Regions from separate parts of the Limosilactobacillus vaginalis genome, predicted to be linked through region 1. Evidence: predicted binding sites of a transcription regulator. Region 1 holds the regulator's gene; the other holds the start of a gene.
What was found. The regulator HrcA, encoded in region 1, represses chaperone genes, less so after heat shock. The targets are predictions, from matches to a motif close to TTAGCACTCNNNNNNNNNGAGTGCTAA.
Positions count from the first base shown of each region.

Region 2: a site for HrcA is predicted at 2,583-2,609, ahead of N4627_RS06800 (ATP-dependent Clp protease ATP-binding subunit). Genes of this name have one in related genera too.

Region 1 covers NZ_CP104399.1:804,075-810,437, forward strand. Annotated here, with positions in the region: gene truB (tRNA pseudouridine(55) synthase TruB) at 1-531, shown strand, start outside; gene ribF (riboflavin biosynthesis protein RibF) at 546-1,514, shown strand; gene N4627_RS03945 (hypothetical protein) at 1,714-2,085, opposite strand; gene hrcA (heat-inducible transcriptional repressor HrcA) at 2,200-3,249, shown strand; gene grpE (nucleotide exchange factor GrpE) at 3,262-3,837, shown strand; gene dnaK (molecular chaperone DnaK) at 3,859-5,730, shown strand; gene dnaJ (molecular chaperone DnaJ) at 5,851-6,363, shown strand, end outside.
Region 2 covers NZ_CP104399.1:1,343,533-1,349,895, forward strand. Annotated here, with positions in the region: gene N4627_RS06780 (glycosyltransferase family 4 protein) at 1-79, opposite strand, end outside; gene ptsP (phosphoenolpyruvate--protein phosphotransferase) at 237-1,967, opposite strand; gene N4627_RS06790 (phosphocarrier protein HPr) at 1,967-2,233, opposite strand; gene N4627_RS06795 (hypothetical protein) at 2,351-2,536, opposite strand; gene N4627_RS06800 (ATP-dependent Clp protease ATP-binding subunit) at 2,769-4,973, shown strand; gene N4627_RS06805 (MucBP domain-containing protein) at 5,125-5,847, shown strand; gene proC (pyrroline-5-carboxylate reductase) at 5,837-6,363, shown strand, end outside.

The DNA of each region.
Region 1 (6,363 bases):
AATGGAAAGCGTCTTTATGAGTATGCCCGTGTCGGTGAAACCGTGGAACGACCACGACGTAAAGCGTTGATTAGTAGTTTTGCCCTGTGTCGAAACGAGTATGATTCAGAACATCAAGAACAACACGTTTATTTTAAGGTAAAGTGTAGTAAGGGGACTTACATTAGAACGCTTGTCGCTGACTTAGCGCGTTCGCTTGGCTATCCTGGTGCGATGAAATGGCTAACCAGGCTTGAAAGTGGTGGCTTTACGCTTGACCAGACCCTGAGCTTAAATGATATTCAAGATGCGGTAGCTCACCAAACAATTAATCGCCATCTTTATCCAATTGACTATGCATTGAAAGACTATCCAGCAGTAGAATTAACTCCGGTACAATGGCATTCTGTTCAGCATGGTGGTTGGCTTAAGAAAGATGAGCTGCAGACAGTGGCAAATGAAGTGGTCCTGAAATATGACGGATCGACTAAAGCGCTATATCATCTAACGTCCCAAGGATATAAACCAACAAAGATGTTCTCTGTGAAGTGAAGGAGGAAGGAAAAGTGGAAGTAGTAAGAATCCACCACCCATTGCAGAAAGAGTTAGTGCCTGCAGGTCCAGTAGTGCTCGCAATGGGCTTCTTCGATGGTGTTCATCGTGGTCACCAGCAAGTGATTAATACTGCTAAAAAGATCGCTGAAGAAAAAGATCTTCCGTTAGCAGTATTAACCTATGATCACGCGCCCGGAATCGTTTATCAACAATATCCTGGTGGCTTTAAATACCTGTCAACAACATCACGAAAGCTAGATCTTTTAAAACAATTAGGTGTTGATTTGGTATATCTGGTTAGCTTTACTTCTTCATTTGCGAGTCTTTCACCACAAGAATTTGTCGATCAATATTTAATAGGCTTTCACGCGAAAACAGTGGTGGCGGGATTTGATCATACTTATGGCAAAGCTGCGGTGGCAACGATGGCACGTTTACCGGAGTATGCTAACGGTCGATTTAACGTAATCACGGTTCCTAAGTTTACTGGTAATGGTAAGCAAAAGATTGGTTCACGGGTTATTCGTAAAGCCATTGATCAGGGGGATGTTGAGTTGGCTAACCAGATGCTAGGTTATTATTATATGACAACGGGAATCGTTGTTCATGGCTTGGCACGAGGGCGAACACTGGGCTTTCCTACAATTAACGTTGAAACTCCTGAAGGTGAACGTCTTCCTGGTATTGGCGTATACACAGTTCAAGTGCAAATTGGTCAGAAATGGTACGGCGGAATGGCAAGTGTTGGTCACAACATTACTTTCGGTGATCAAAATAAGCTTACTGTTGAGATATACCTTTTTGACTTTGACCAATTGGTATACGGTGAGGAAGTTAAGGTTCAGTGGCTTTATTATCAACGTGGTGAAATGAAATTTAGTGGTGCTGATGAGCTGGTTGACCAGATGAAGCAGGATGAACAATTAGCTCGACAGAATTTACAAAAAATTGCCCCTGGTATAAAGCAGCCATTAGTTTAGAGATAACTTAATTTTTTCAATTGAAATAGTAAGGGGGAGAGAGACAGAACTAGCTCGCTAGTTCGTTTTCGAACCTCCCGCAATCACAAATAGGGATTCAGCGTTCGGATTTTCCGAGCACTGAATCCCATTTGTGTACTGCGTCGTTTGTATTTTATCTAGGTAATATAACTTATGTCACAACCCCCTTTTTCCACTATCAATGACGACTTGCTCGATGATTAGTTGATTGACTAATTTTATGAATGTGTCGTTTAAACTTCATACCGCCGTCCGTGACTAACTTAAAGTGGCGCATTTTAGCGTTGAACGGCCGGTTTGATAGTCGAATTGAAATCCAGCGACGCATGATTTCTGTCATTTCATCAAGCTCTTTACTAAGGCGATCGTTATTGGCTTTAACTACGGCATCGTGAATATCGGTTTGTAATCGATTAATCAAATTATTGTGATAGTCAAGCAACTCCCTTGTTAGCGGGGCATTCCGATAACTATTGAAGAGCTTCTGAATAATCCGCATAGCATCTTCGGGACCACTTGGCTGAATATATCGTTGCTTCTTATGTTTCATTAAAAAACTCCTAGATTTTATTTGACGTTTCTTGACTTTTACTATTCAGATTGTTATATTATACATGTGTTTAGCACTTAACCCTATAGAGTGCTAAAAGGGGAAGTGATACAAATGCTAACACAGCGTCAAAACAAGATCCTGCAAGCGATTGTACGTCAATATACCGCAACAGGTCAACCTGTTGGTTCAAAACACCTGGCAGAAAAATTACCTTTTAAGGTGAGCTCTGCTACGGTTCGAAATGAAATGGGTGTTCTTGAAGAAGCTGGTTTTGTTACCAAGGAACACTCATCTTCAGGGCGGGTACCTTCTAAAAAGGGTTACCGTTATTATGTTGACCATTTGCTTGATCCAGAGGTTATTACTGATAACGATTTAGTAGTAATCCAAAATTCACTAGGAACAAGTTTTCAAAAGATTGATGAGATCATTTCGCACTCGGCTGATATTTTATCTGATCTTACTTCCTATACAGCCTTTACACTAAAGCCCGAACAAGCTGATGTTCGGTTGAGTGGTTTTCGGGTTGTTCCGTTAGGTAATCGAAAGGTGATCGCAATTTTAGTTACTGATAGCGGTGATGTCGAAAGTCAGGCATTTACGTTACCACGAAATTACAATACAGATGCTCTTCAAGCAGTTATTCGGATGATTAATGACCAGCTGGTAGGGCAGCCATTAGCTAACGTGATGAGACGCCTGAATGATGATATTCCGCTTCGGGTGATGCACTACATGCAAAGTGCAGATGGCTTTTTGGATCTTTTTGATAGTGTCGTGTCAAGGGCAGCACGTGAGCAATTCTTTGTTGGCGGCCGGTTAAACCTCTTAGATTTCTCGGAAAAGCATGATTCGGTTGACTTACAAACTCTGTATAGTTTGCTTGACCATAACGATCAATTATCGCATTTGTTAGATTCAAACGTTTCTGATGATGGGGTAAACGTTAAGATTGGTTCTGAGATTTCTAAGGATAAGGCCTTAGATAACTATAGTTTGATCACGGCAACCTATGATGTTGACCAATATGGTAAGGGCATTATTGCAGTACTAGGCCCAACGAGGATGCCTTATTCACGGACGATTGGTTTAGTGAATGCATTCCGTCAGGAGCTAGCAAAACGACTTTTAAACTTTTACCGTCATTACTACGATTCATAGGAGGCGAGTCGATTGGCAGAAGACAAAGCTGCAAAGCAAACAGGTAAGGAAGCAAAGCATCAAAGTAAAAGTGCTGCTTCCGAAAAGAACGACCAGTTTGATGCTAAAAAGTTACAAACTAAAGTGACAAAATTAGAAAGTCAAGTTAAAGATTTGCAACAGCAATTAGATGATAAAGACGATAAGTATTTGCGGGCTGAAGCAGAAATTCAGAACATGACTACCCGCTTTAAGAAAGAGCGTGCTCAATTACTGAAGTATGATGGTCAAGACTTAGCTAAATCTGTTTTACCTGTTCTGGATAACCTTAAACGAGCACTGACGATTGAAGTTCATGATGAAAATGGTCAGCAGCTAAAGAAGGGGATCCAAATGGTTCATGACCACTTAATTAGTGCATTAAAGGACCACGGAATTACTGAGATTGAAGCAGACGGCAAGCCGTTTGATCCGACCCTTCACCAGGCAGTACAAACAGTGCCGGTGGAAGGTGATCAGAAGGCTGAAACAGTGGTAAAAGTACTACAGGCTGGTTATCAATTAAAGGATCGGGTTCTGCGTCCCGCAATGGTTGTAGTTGCACAATAAAAATAAGAGAGGGAATAAACAATGGCAAGTAACAAGATTATTGGTATTGATTTAGGTACTACTAATTCCGCCGTTGCCGTTATGGAAGGTAACGAGCCAAAGATTATTACAAATCCAGAAGGGAGTCGGACAACTCCATCTGTTGTTTCATTTAAGAATGGTGAAACCCAAGTTGGTGAAGTAGCAAAGCGTCAAGCAATTACTAACCCTAATACTATTTCATCAATTAAGAGTCATATGGGTGAAGCTGGATACACAGTTGAGGTTGACGGTAAGAAGTATACTCCACAAGAAATTTCTGCAATGATTCTTCAATATTTGAAGAAGTACGCTGAAGATTACATTGGTGATACAGTTAGCCAAGCAGTTATTACTGTCCCTGCATACTTTAATGATGCTCAACGTCAAGCCACTAAGGATGCTGGTAAGATTGCCGGATTAGACGTTAAGCGGATTATTAACGAACCAACTGCTTCATCACTTGCTTATGGCCTTGATAAGAAAGACAAGGATGAAAAGATCCTCGTTTATGACCTTGGTGGTGGGACCTTTGATGTTTCCATCCTTGAATTAGGTGACGGTGTCTTCCAAGTTCTTTCAACTAATGGTGATACTCACCTTGGTGGGGATGACTTTGATAAGAAGATCATGGATTGGTTAATTGATGGCTTTAAGGAAGAAAATGGCGTTGACTTGTCTAAGGATAAGATGGCGCTTCAACGGCTAAAGGACGCTGCTGAAAAGGCCAAGAAGGACTTATCTGGTGTTCAAGAAGCCCAAATCAGCCTGCCATTCATTTCTGCTGGTGAAAATGGTCCATTACACCTTGAAAAGACCTTAAGCCGGGCACAATTCAACCAATTAACTAATGATTTGGTTGAACGGACTAAACAACCAGTTATGAATGCCTTGAAGGATGCCGATTTAACATTCGATGACATTGATGAAGTAATCCTAAATGGTGGTTCTACTCGTATTCCAGCCGTTCAAGAAATGGTTAAGGAATTAACTGGTAAGGAACCTAACCACTCTATCAACCCAGACGAAGCGGTTGCCCTCGGTGCTGCTATCCAGGGTGGTGTTCTTACTGGTGATGTTAAGGATGTTGTTTTGCTTGATGTTACGCCACTTTCACTTGGTATTGAAACCATGGGTGGTGTCTTCACCAAGTTAATCGATCGGAATACTACTATTCCAACATCCAAGAGCCAAATCTTCTCAACTGCTGCTGATAATCAATCAGCTGTTGATATCCACGTTCTTCAAGGTGAACGGCCAATGGCAGCTGACAACAAGACTTTAGGTAACTTCCAACTTACTGACATTCCAGCTGCTCCTCGTGGTGTTCCTCAAATTAAGGTTACTTTTGATATTGATAAGAACGGGATTGTTAACGTTTCTGCCGAAGATCAAGGAACCCATAAGAAGCAAAACATCACCATTAAGTCTAACTCTGGCTTGAGTGATGAAGAAATTGAACGAATGAAGAAGGATGCTGAAGAACACGCAGCAGCTGATAAGAAGAAGAAGGAAGAGGTTGACTTGAAGAATGAAGTTGACCAAGAACTCTTCCAAGTAGATAAGACTTTGAAGGAAGTTAAGGGTAAGGTTCCTGAAGAAGATATCAAGAAGGCCGAAAGTGCTCGTGACGACTTGAAGAAGGCTAAGGAAAGCGGCAACTTAGACGATATGAAGGCTAAGAAGGACGCATTAAATAAGGTTATCCAAGATCTTAGCGTAAAGCTTTATCAACAAGCCCAAGGTGCTCAAGGCGGTCAAGCTGGTAATGCCGGTAACAATGGTACTAACGGAAACAATAATAATTCTGGTTCCGATGATGGCAAGACCGTTGATGGTGACTTTAAGGATGTTACTCCAGATGACAAGAAGTAATTCTATCAGCCGTTAATAAACAATTGTTAAAAGCCAAAGGCCGGAGAAAAGGACTTTGGCTTTTACTTTCGTTTACCATCTATGGTATAACTAAACAAGCAATATAAATGGAGGATCCGTATGGCAGAAGAAAGTTACTACGACATCCTAGGTGTAAAAAAGGATGCTTCTGAAAAGGAAATTAATCGGGCTTACCGAAAACTTGCAGCAAAATACCACCCGGATATTAACCATGAACCTGGTGCTGAAGAGAAGTTTAAGAAGATTAATGAAGCGCATGAAGTGCTGAGTGATCCACAAAAGCGTGCTCAATATGATCAGTTTGGTTCGGCAGGGCCAAATACAGGGGCAGGCCAAGGCTTTGGTGGCTTCGGCGGTCAACAAGGTTATGGTGACTTTGCCGGTGGTGATTTTGGTGATATCTTTAGCCAATTCTTTGGTGGTGGCGGTCGTCGTCAAGCAGATCCTACGGCACCACGTCAGGGCCGTGATTTGCAATATTCAATGACATTAGACTTTATGGATGCTGTTTTTGGCAAGACCACAACAATCAAATATGAACGGGACGCCCAATGTGATGTCTGCAAAGGGAGTGGCGCTAAACCTGGAAAGTCTCCCGAAACATGTTCACGT
Region 2 (6,363 bases), 540 kb from region 1:
CATCACGGAGCGTCTTAATCGACGTCGCGACCCCGCTTACTTGGGGAAAATATGTATCTGTAAAAAGACCTATCTTCAAGCTAATTGCTCCTTTTTTCTTTAATCTCAATTTAAAATAATCGTAAGATCATTATACAAAAGCATCTAATGATCCGCAAAAAGGTATCCTGACAATTGTAGACTGTTCAATCAGCAACAACAAGTTTTTTTGTCAAATATTAAGATCACTTAAGGATTTATTCGATCACTTTAGGGACTGCTTGACGAACCAATCGTTCAACTTCGGCAGCAGTTGTCGCATTGAGAGCCTTGTGAACTAGCGGTTGTAATTGACGAGTATTAAGTTGATTAATTAATGAGCGAATATGCAAAATGCTGCTACTATTCATGGAGAATTCATCCAATCCCATCGCCATTAACAATGGGGTTGCTAATGGGTTGCTTGCCATTTCACCGCACATACTTACCCACTTACCTTCAGCATGAGCTGCGTCAATAACTTTCTTAACTAAACGAAGAACGGCCGGATGTAATTCTTGATAAAGGTAGGCCACGCGAGGATTCCCCCGATCAGCTGCAAATAAGTATTGAATTAAATCATTACTGCCGATACTAAAGAAATCCACCTCACGGGCAAAGGCATCTGCCATCACGGCACTTGAAGGAATCTCAAGCATCATCCCGACTTCAATGTTATCTGCTACTTGAACTCCCTCATTTAATAGTCGTTGCCGTTCTTCATCCAAAATTTTTCGTGCTTGCCAAAATTCTTCAACCGTCGCGATCATTGGAAACATGATTGCTAACCGTCCATATACAGATGCACGAAGGAGTGCCCGTAATTGTGGACGAAGAATCTCAGGCTTAGCAAGGCCAATTCGGATTGCACGAAAGCCAAGGAACGGGTTGTTTTCTTGAGGCAGCTTTAGCATCCCCAGATTCTTGTCACCACCAATATCAAGCGTGCGGACCACTACTCGTTGCCCTGGCATTTCGGTTAAGAATTGTTTATAAGCTTGTGTTTGCTCTTTTTCACTGGGAAGTCGATCACCACTCGCATACAAAAATTCACTCCGAACCAGGCCAATTCCTTCAGCCCCATTTTGCCGAGCATCAAGGACATCAATTGGCGTTCCGACATTAGCAACAACCTTAAAGTGGCGGCCATCGGTACTAACGGTTTGTTCATCCTTTAATGTCCCCCACTCTTGTTGTTCGCGATCAAATTGGGCGGCTAATCGCTGATAATGATCTACTTCCTCTTCTGACGGATCAACAATAACTTTGCCATGAATCCCATCAACGATCAGTAAATCGCCATTTTTTATTATTTTAGTAGCCTTCTCGGTCCCAACAACTGCTGGTAACGATAGAGTCTTACTCATAATTGTAAAATGAGAGGTTCTACCCCCGTCATCAGTAACAAGTCCGGCAACAAATCGCCGGTCAAACTGTGCGGTATCAGTTGGTGTAATATTTTGAGCTACAAAAATTGCCCGATGATCCAAAAGAGTTGGATCGGGAAGTTCAACCCCCATCAAATGACTAAGCACTCTTTTAGTAACGTCCTTAATTGCCGTTGCTCGCGACGAAAGATAGTCATTATCGTTCATTTTTTCGAGAATTTTTAATTGCTCATCTGCAGTTTTCTTAATTGCCCATTCTGCAGATAAATGGTCACGATTAACTTTTTTAAGAATTTCAGCATGGAGGGACCGGTCATCTAAAATTGCCAGCTGATCATCAACAACTGCCGCTGCCCTCTTCCCCAATGATTTATGGGCATGCTGGCGAATTGTCTGAACTTCATTCAGCGTTAAAGTAAAAGAATCATGAAGCCGTTTGACCTCATGATTCTCATTTGCTGAATATTGTTGGTTAACAGATAAATCTGGTCCCACTAATAGGTAGGCAGGAGCAATAGCAATCCCACTGCTCGCCGCCAAGCCATTCAAAAGTGTGGACATTAGTCTGTTAAGCCTTCCTTCTTCATTGTTTCAGCAACGGCATCCAAAGCTTCCTTTTCATCGTCACCCTTAGCAGTAATGGTAACTGAAGCATTTTGACCAACACCGAGTGACATAACACCCATGATGGACTTCAAATTAACACTCTTACCTTCGTATGAAAGGGTAACATCAGAATTATATTTAGAAGCTGCTTGAACCAGGATAGTTGCTGGGCGAGCGTGAATACCTGTTTCAGATGTAATTGTAAAATCACGTTTTTCCATAATTAAATCATTCTCCTTCGAGCATATTAGCAAATTGTCAGTGGCCAGGCCCTGATAATTTCATTGCTTTTATTTTAGCAATTGTAAACTTTAATTACAAGTTCTCTCAACGATTGATCATCGCTTTTTTAATCGATATGTAAGCGTTCCCCCACGATGGGCTTCCGCTTCAATTTGCGTCCGGTATTGATAACCATGAAAAACCGGCTGAAATGCCTGAAATTCCTCTGGAGTAATATCAAAATGACTAATCTTTCCCGAATGCAAATCCTCAAGTTCCTGTTGATAATCTCTTTCCGTCATTTAACCACCTCATTAAAGGATCTCTGACTTTTTCACCACCCTTATTTTAGCATTCATCTATCAAGAGTGCTAAAATTTAATAGAAAGTTTGACTAATTTTTTCTTAAACCAATTCATTTGGCTTGCAGTCAAACAAAAAGTAAGTATAATTAACATCAATGGTCAGGAAAGGTCAAAGATAATAATTTCCTTTTCGATGGTCGGATCTATTTTACTAAGGGGGTATTTTGCGGTGCTTTGTCAAAATTGTCATCAGAATCCTGCAACGATCCATTTACAAATGAACCTTAATGGCCAACGAGTTCAACTCGATTTATGTCAAAATTGCTATCAAAAATTACAAAACATGCAAACAAATATGATGAATGGAGGTAACGGAATGAATAATTTCGGTTTTGGAAGCCTCGAAGACTTCATGAATGCCATGAATAATATGCAAAGTCAACAAGCTGCTGGTAATGGGGCTGCTTTTAGCGGTCAAAACCAACGACAAGGCGGTAACGGTGGTCGCGGCAAGGGAATCCTTGGTCAGTACGGCATTAACTTAACCGACCTTGCTCGCCAAGGAAAGATTGATCCAGTTATCGGTCGTGATAACGAAATCAAGCGAGTTATTGAAATCCTTAATCGCCGGACTAAGAATAACCCAGTTTTAATCGGTGAAGCTGGTGTTGGTAAGACTGCTGTCGTTGAGGGCTTAGCTACTGCGATTGTTTCCGGTGAAGTACCAGAAAAGCTTGCTAATAAAGAAATCATTCGGCTTGATGTTGTTTCCCTTGTTCAAGGAACCGGGATTCGGGGACAGTTTGAAAAGCGGATGCAACAATTAATGGCCGAAGTGCGGAAGAACAAGAACATTATCCTCTTCATTGATGAAATCCACGAAATCATGGGTGCCGGAAATGCTGAAGGCGGCATGGATGCCGGAAACGTTTTGAAGCCTGCCCTTGCCCGTGGCGACTTCCAACTTCTTGGTGCAACTACCCTTAATGAATACCGAAAGATTGAAAAGGATGCTGCCCTTGCACGGCGTTTCCAACCAGTTGAAGTTAATGAACCTTCAGTTGATGAAACGATCCGGATCCTTAACGGGATTAAAGGCCGCTACCAAGATTACCACCACGTTAAGTACACGGATGATGCAATCGTGGCTGCCGCTAAACTTTCAGATCGCTACATTCAAGAACGGTTCCTGCCAGATAAGGCAATTGACCTAATGGATGAAGCGGGTTCACGGAAGAATTTAACGTTAAAGAATGTTGATCCAAACGCAATTGAAAACGAAATTCACACTGCTGAAGCACATAAGCAACAAGCAGCAGATAACCAAGATTATGAAAAAGCTGCCTTTTATAGGGATCAAGTAAGCAAGCTTGAAAAGGCAAAGAAGGAAGCAGAAGAAAATCATTCTGAGGAATCCGCAACGGTAACCGTTAAGGATATGCAGGATATTGTCGAAGAAAAGACTAATATTCCTGTCGGCGATCTGCAAAAACAAGAAGAAAACCAACTTCGGGATCTTGATAAGAAGCTTGACGAACATGTCATTGGCCAAACTGAAGCAGTTGATAAGATTGCGCGGGCAATTCGTCGGAACCGGATTGGCTTAAACAAGTCTGGTCGGCCAATTGGTAGTTTTCTCTTCGTTGGTCCTACTGGTGTTGGGAAGACCGAAACGGCTAAGCAACTTGCTCTTCAACTATTTGGTTCTAAGGATTCAATGATTCGTTTTGATATGTCAGAATACATGGATAAGACATCTACTTCAAAACTTATTGGTGCGGCTCCAGGTTATGTTGGCTATGAAGAAGCTGGTCAATTAACTGAACAAGTTCGTCGTCACCCTTACAGCTTAATCTTGCTTGACGAAGTGGAAAAGGCTCACCCTGACGTTATGCACATGTTCTTACAAATCCTCGATGATGGTCGATTAACCGATTCACAAGGTCGGACCGTTAGTTTCAAGGACACGATCATTATCATGACTTCTAATGCCGGAACTGGCGATGCTCAAGCTAGCGTTGGTTTTGGTGCTGAGTCAACTGGAAGTACTCACTCAATCATTGATAAATTGACCAACTACTTTAAGCCAGAATTTTTGAACCGGTTTGATGACATTGTTCAATTCAATGCCCTCAGCAAGGATAATTTGATGAAGATTGTTAACCTGATGATTAGCGATGTTAACAAGATGCTGACTGACCGTGACTTATCAATTACTGTTCCTGAAAATGTTGATGAGAAGTTAGTTGACTTGGGGTATGATCCAAAGATGGGTGCGCGTCCTCTTCGTCGGGTAATTCAAGAACAAATCGAAGATCGAATTGCTGACTATGTTCTTGATCACAATGATGCTCACGAGCTTGCTGCACAACTAGATAAAGATGGTAATATTACTGTTGTTGCCGCACCACAGGCAGATAAAGTTACTGATTAAAAGTTAAATTACGAATAATCTATTGGAGACTGGGAAAAAACATGTTTTTCCAGTCTTCTATTTTTTTACACTTTGTTAACCTGTTCATCACAGAGGTTTCACCTTATCAATGCTATAATGAAAAGTAAATATAGTTGACGGGGTGAAAAGGATGGAAGATAAGTTCAAAACAGGAAACCCAATCTGGGTCTACTACACAAATATTGATACTGGAGAAAACCTGGTTGTCCCCCAACTCTTACGGGGATTTATGGGAGAAGAATATTCCGTTAAAAAGAAGCAATTCGACGGTTACCAATTTGTCAAAAGTGAGGGGGAATTAACCGGAAAATTTGATGATCAGCCACATAGCATTCACGTTTATTATCGGAATAAAAACTGGGGTGAAGTGGAATCGATCGAAATGTATCTCCACCTCGATGCGGTTACTGCAGTTTACGATATGCCGAACGGGATGCAAGTTGGCACTCCTTTCCCGGACGATATTGTTCTGAAGGCCTTTCACCGCGTTGCAACTAAATCAGGAGAATTTTGGTACGAAATTGGCAGTGATCAATGGGTAAAATACGACAAAATGACAATTGTGGATAACCCATTCAAAACCGAAGATGAAGACTTTCAATCTAAGCTTGCTGACAATATGGCAGTAATTCCAATGAAGAAGACAAAAGCAGTGATTGACTATCTTCCAGGAAGATCAATTGACGCTTTTAATAAACCATATGGTGATAAAGTTGGCGAAATTAAGGATGGTCAAGAAATCACGATCACTGGTAAGATGAGTGATAATGATGAAATTATCTGGTACAAAGTCGGTAATGGAATGTTTATTACCGGCAACTATGTCAAATTGGAGGATCAAGATGGAGACTAATCAACAAACAATTGCAGTCGTTGGTGTCGGTAATATGGGGTCCGCAATTATTAAGGGACTCGTAAATACGAACCAGTTTAATATCATTGGCGAAAACCCAGATAATCCTCGGGTTACCAAACTTGGACAAGATCTCGACTTTACCGTCGTTAATAATAATCAAGATGTTGTTAATGCTAATCCTGACTTCGTTGTGCTTACTACCCCCGCACCGATCACAATAAAGATCGCTCAAGAATTAAGCCAGCTTCCCGCCTCAACAACTGTTATCTCAGCAGCTGCTGGTGTTTCATTGAAAGAATTACAATCAGTGATTACCAATGCTACAGTGGCAACAATGATTCCCAACACCCCGGTTGCCGTTAATGCAGGAACAATTGGGCTAGCTCTTCCTGAAGCGATTACCGATGAAAAGGCAAATAAGATTATCGCTTTCCTTAAATTATTAGGTGATGTGATCCCAGTTAGTGAAAATCAATTAGATATTGTTGGCGTCATTGGCGGGTGTGGACCAGC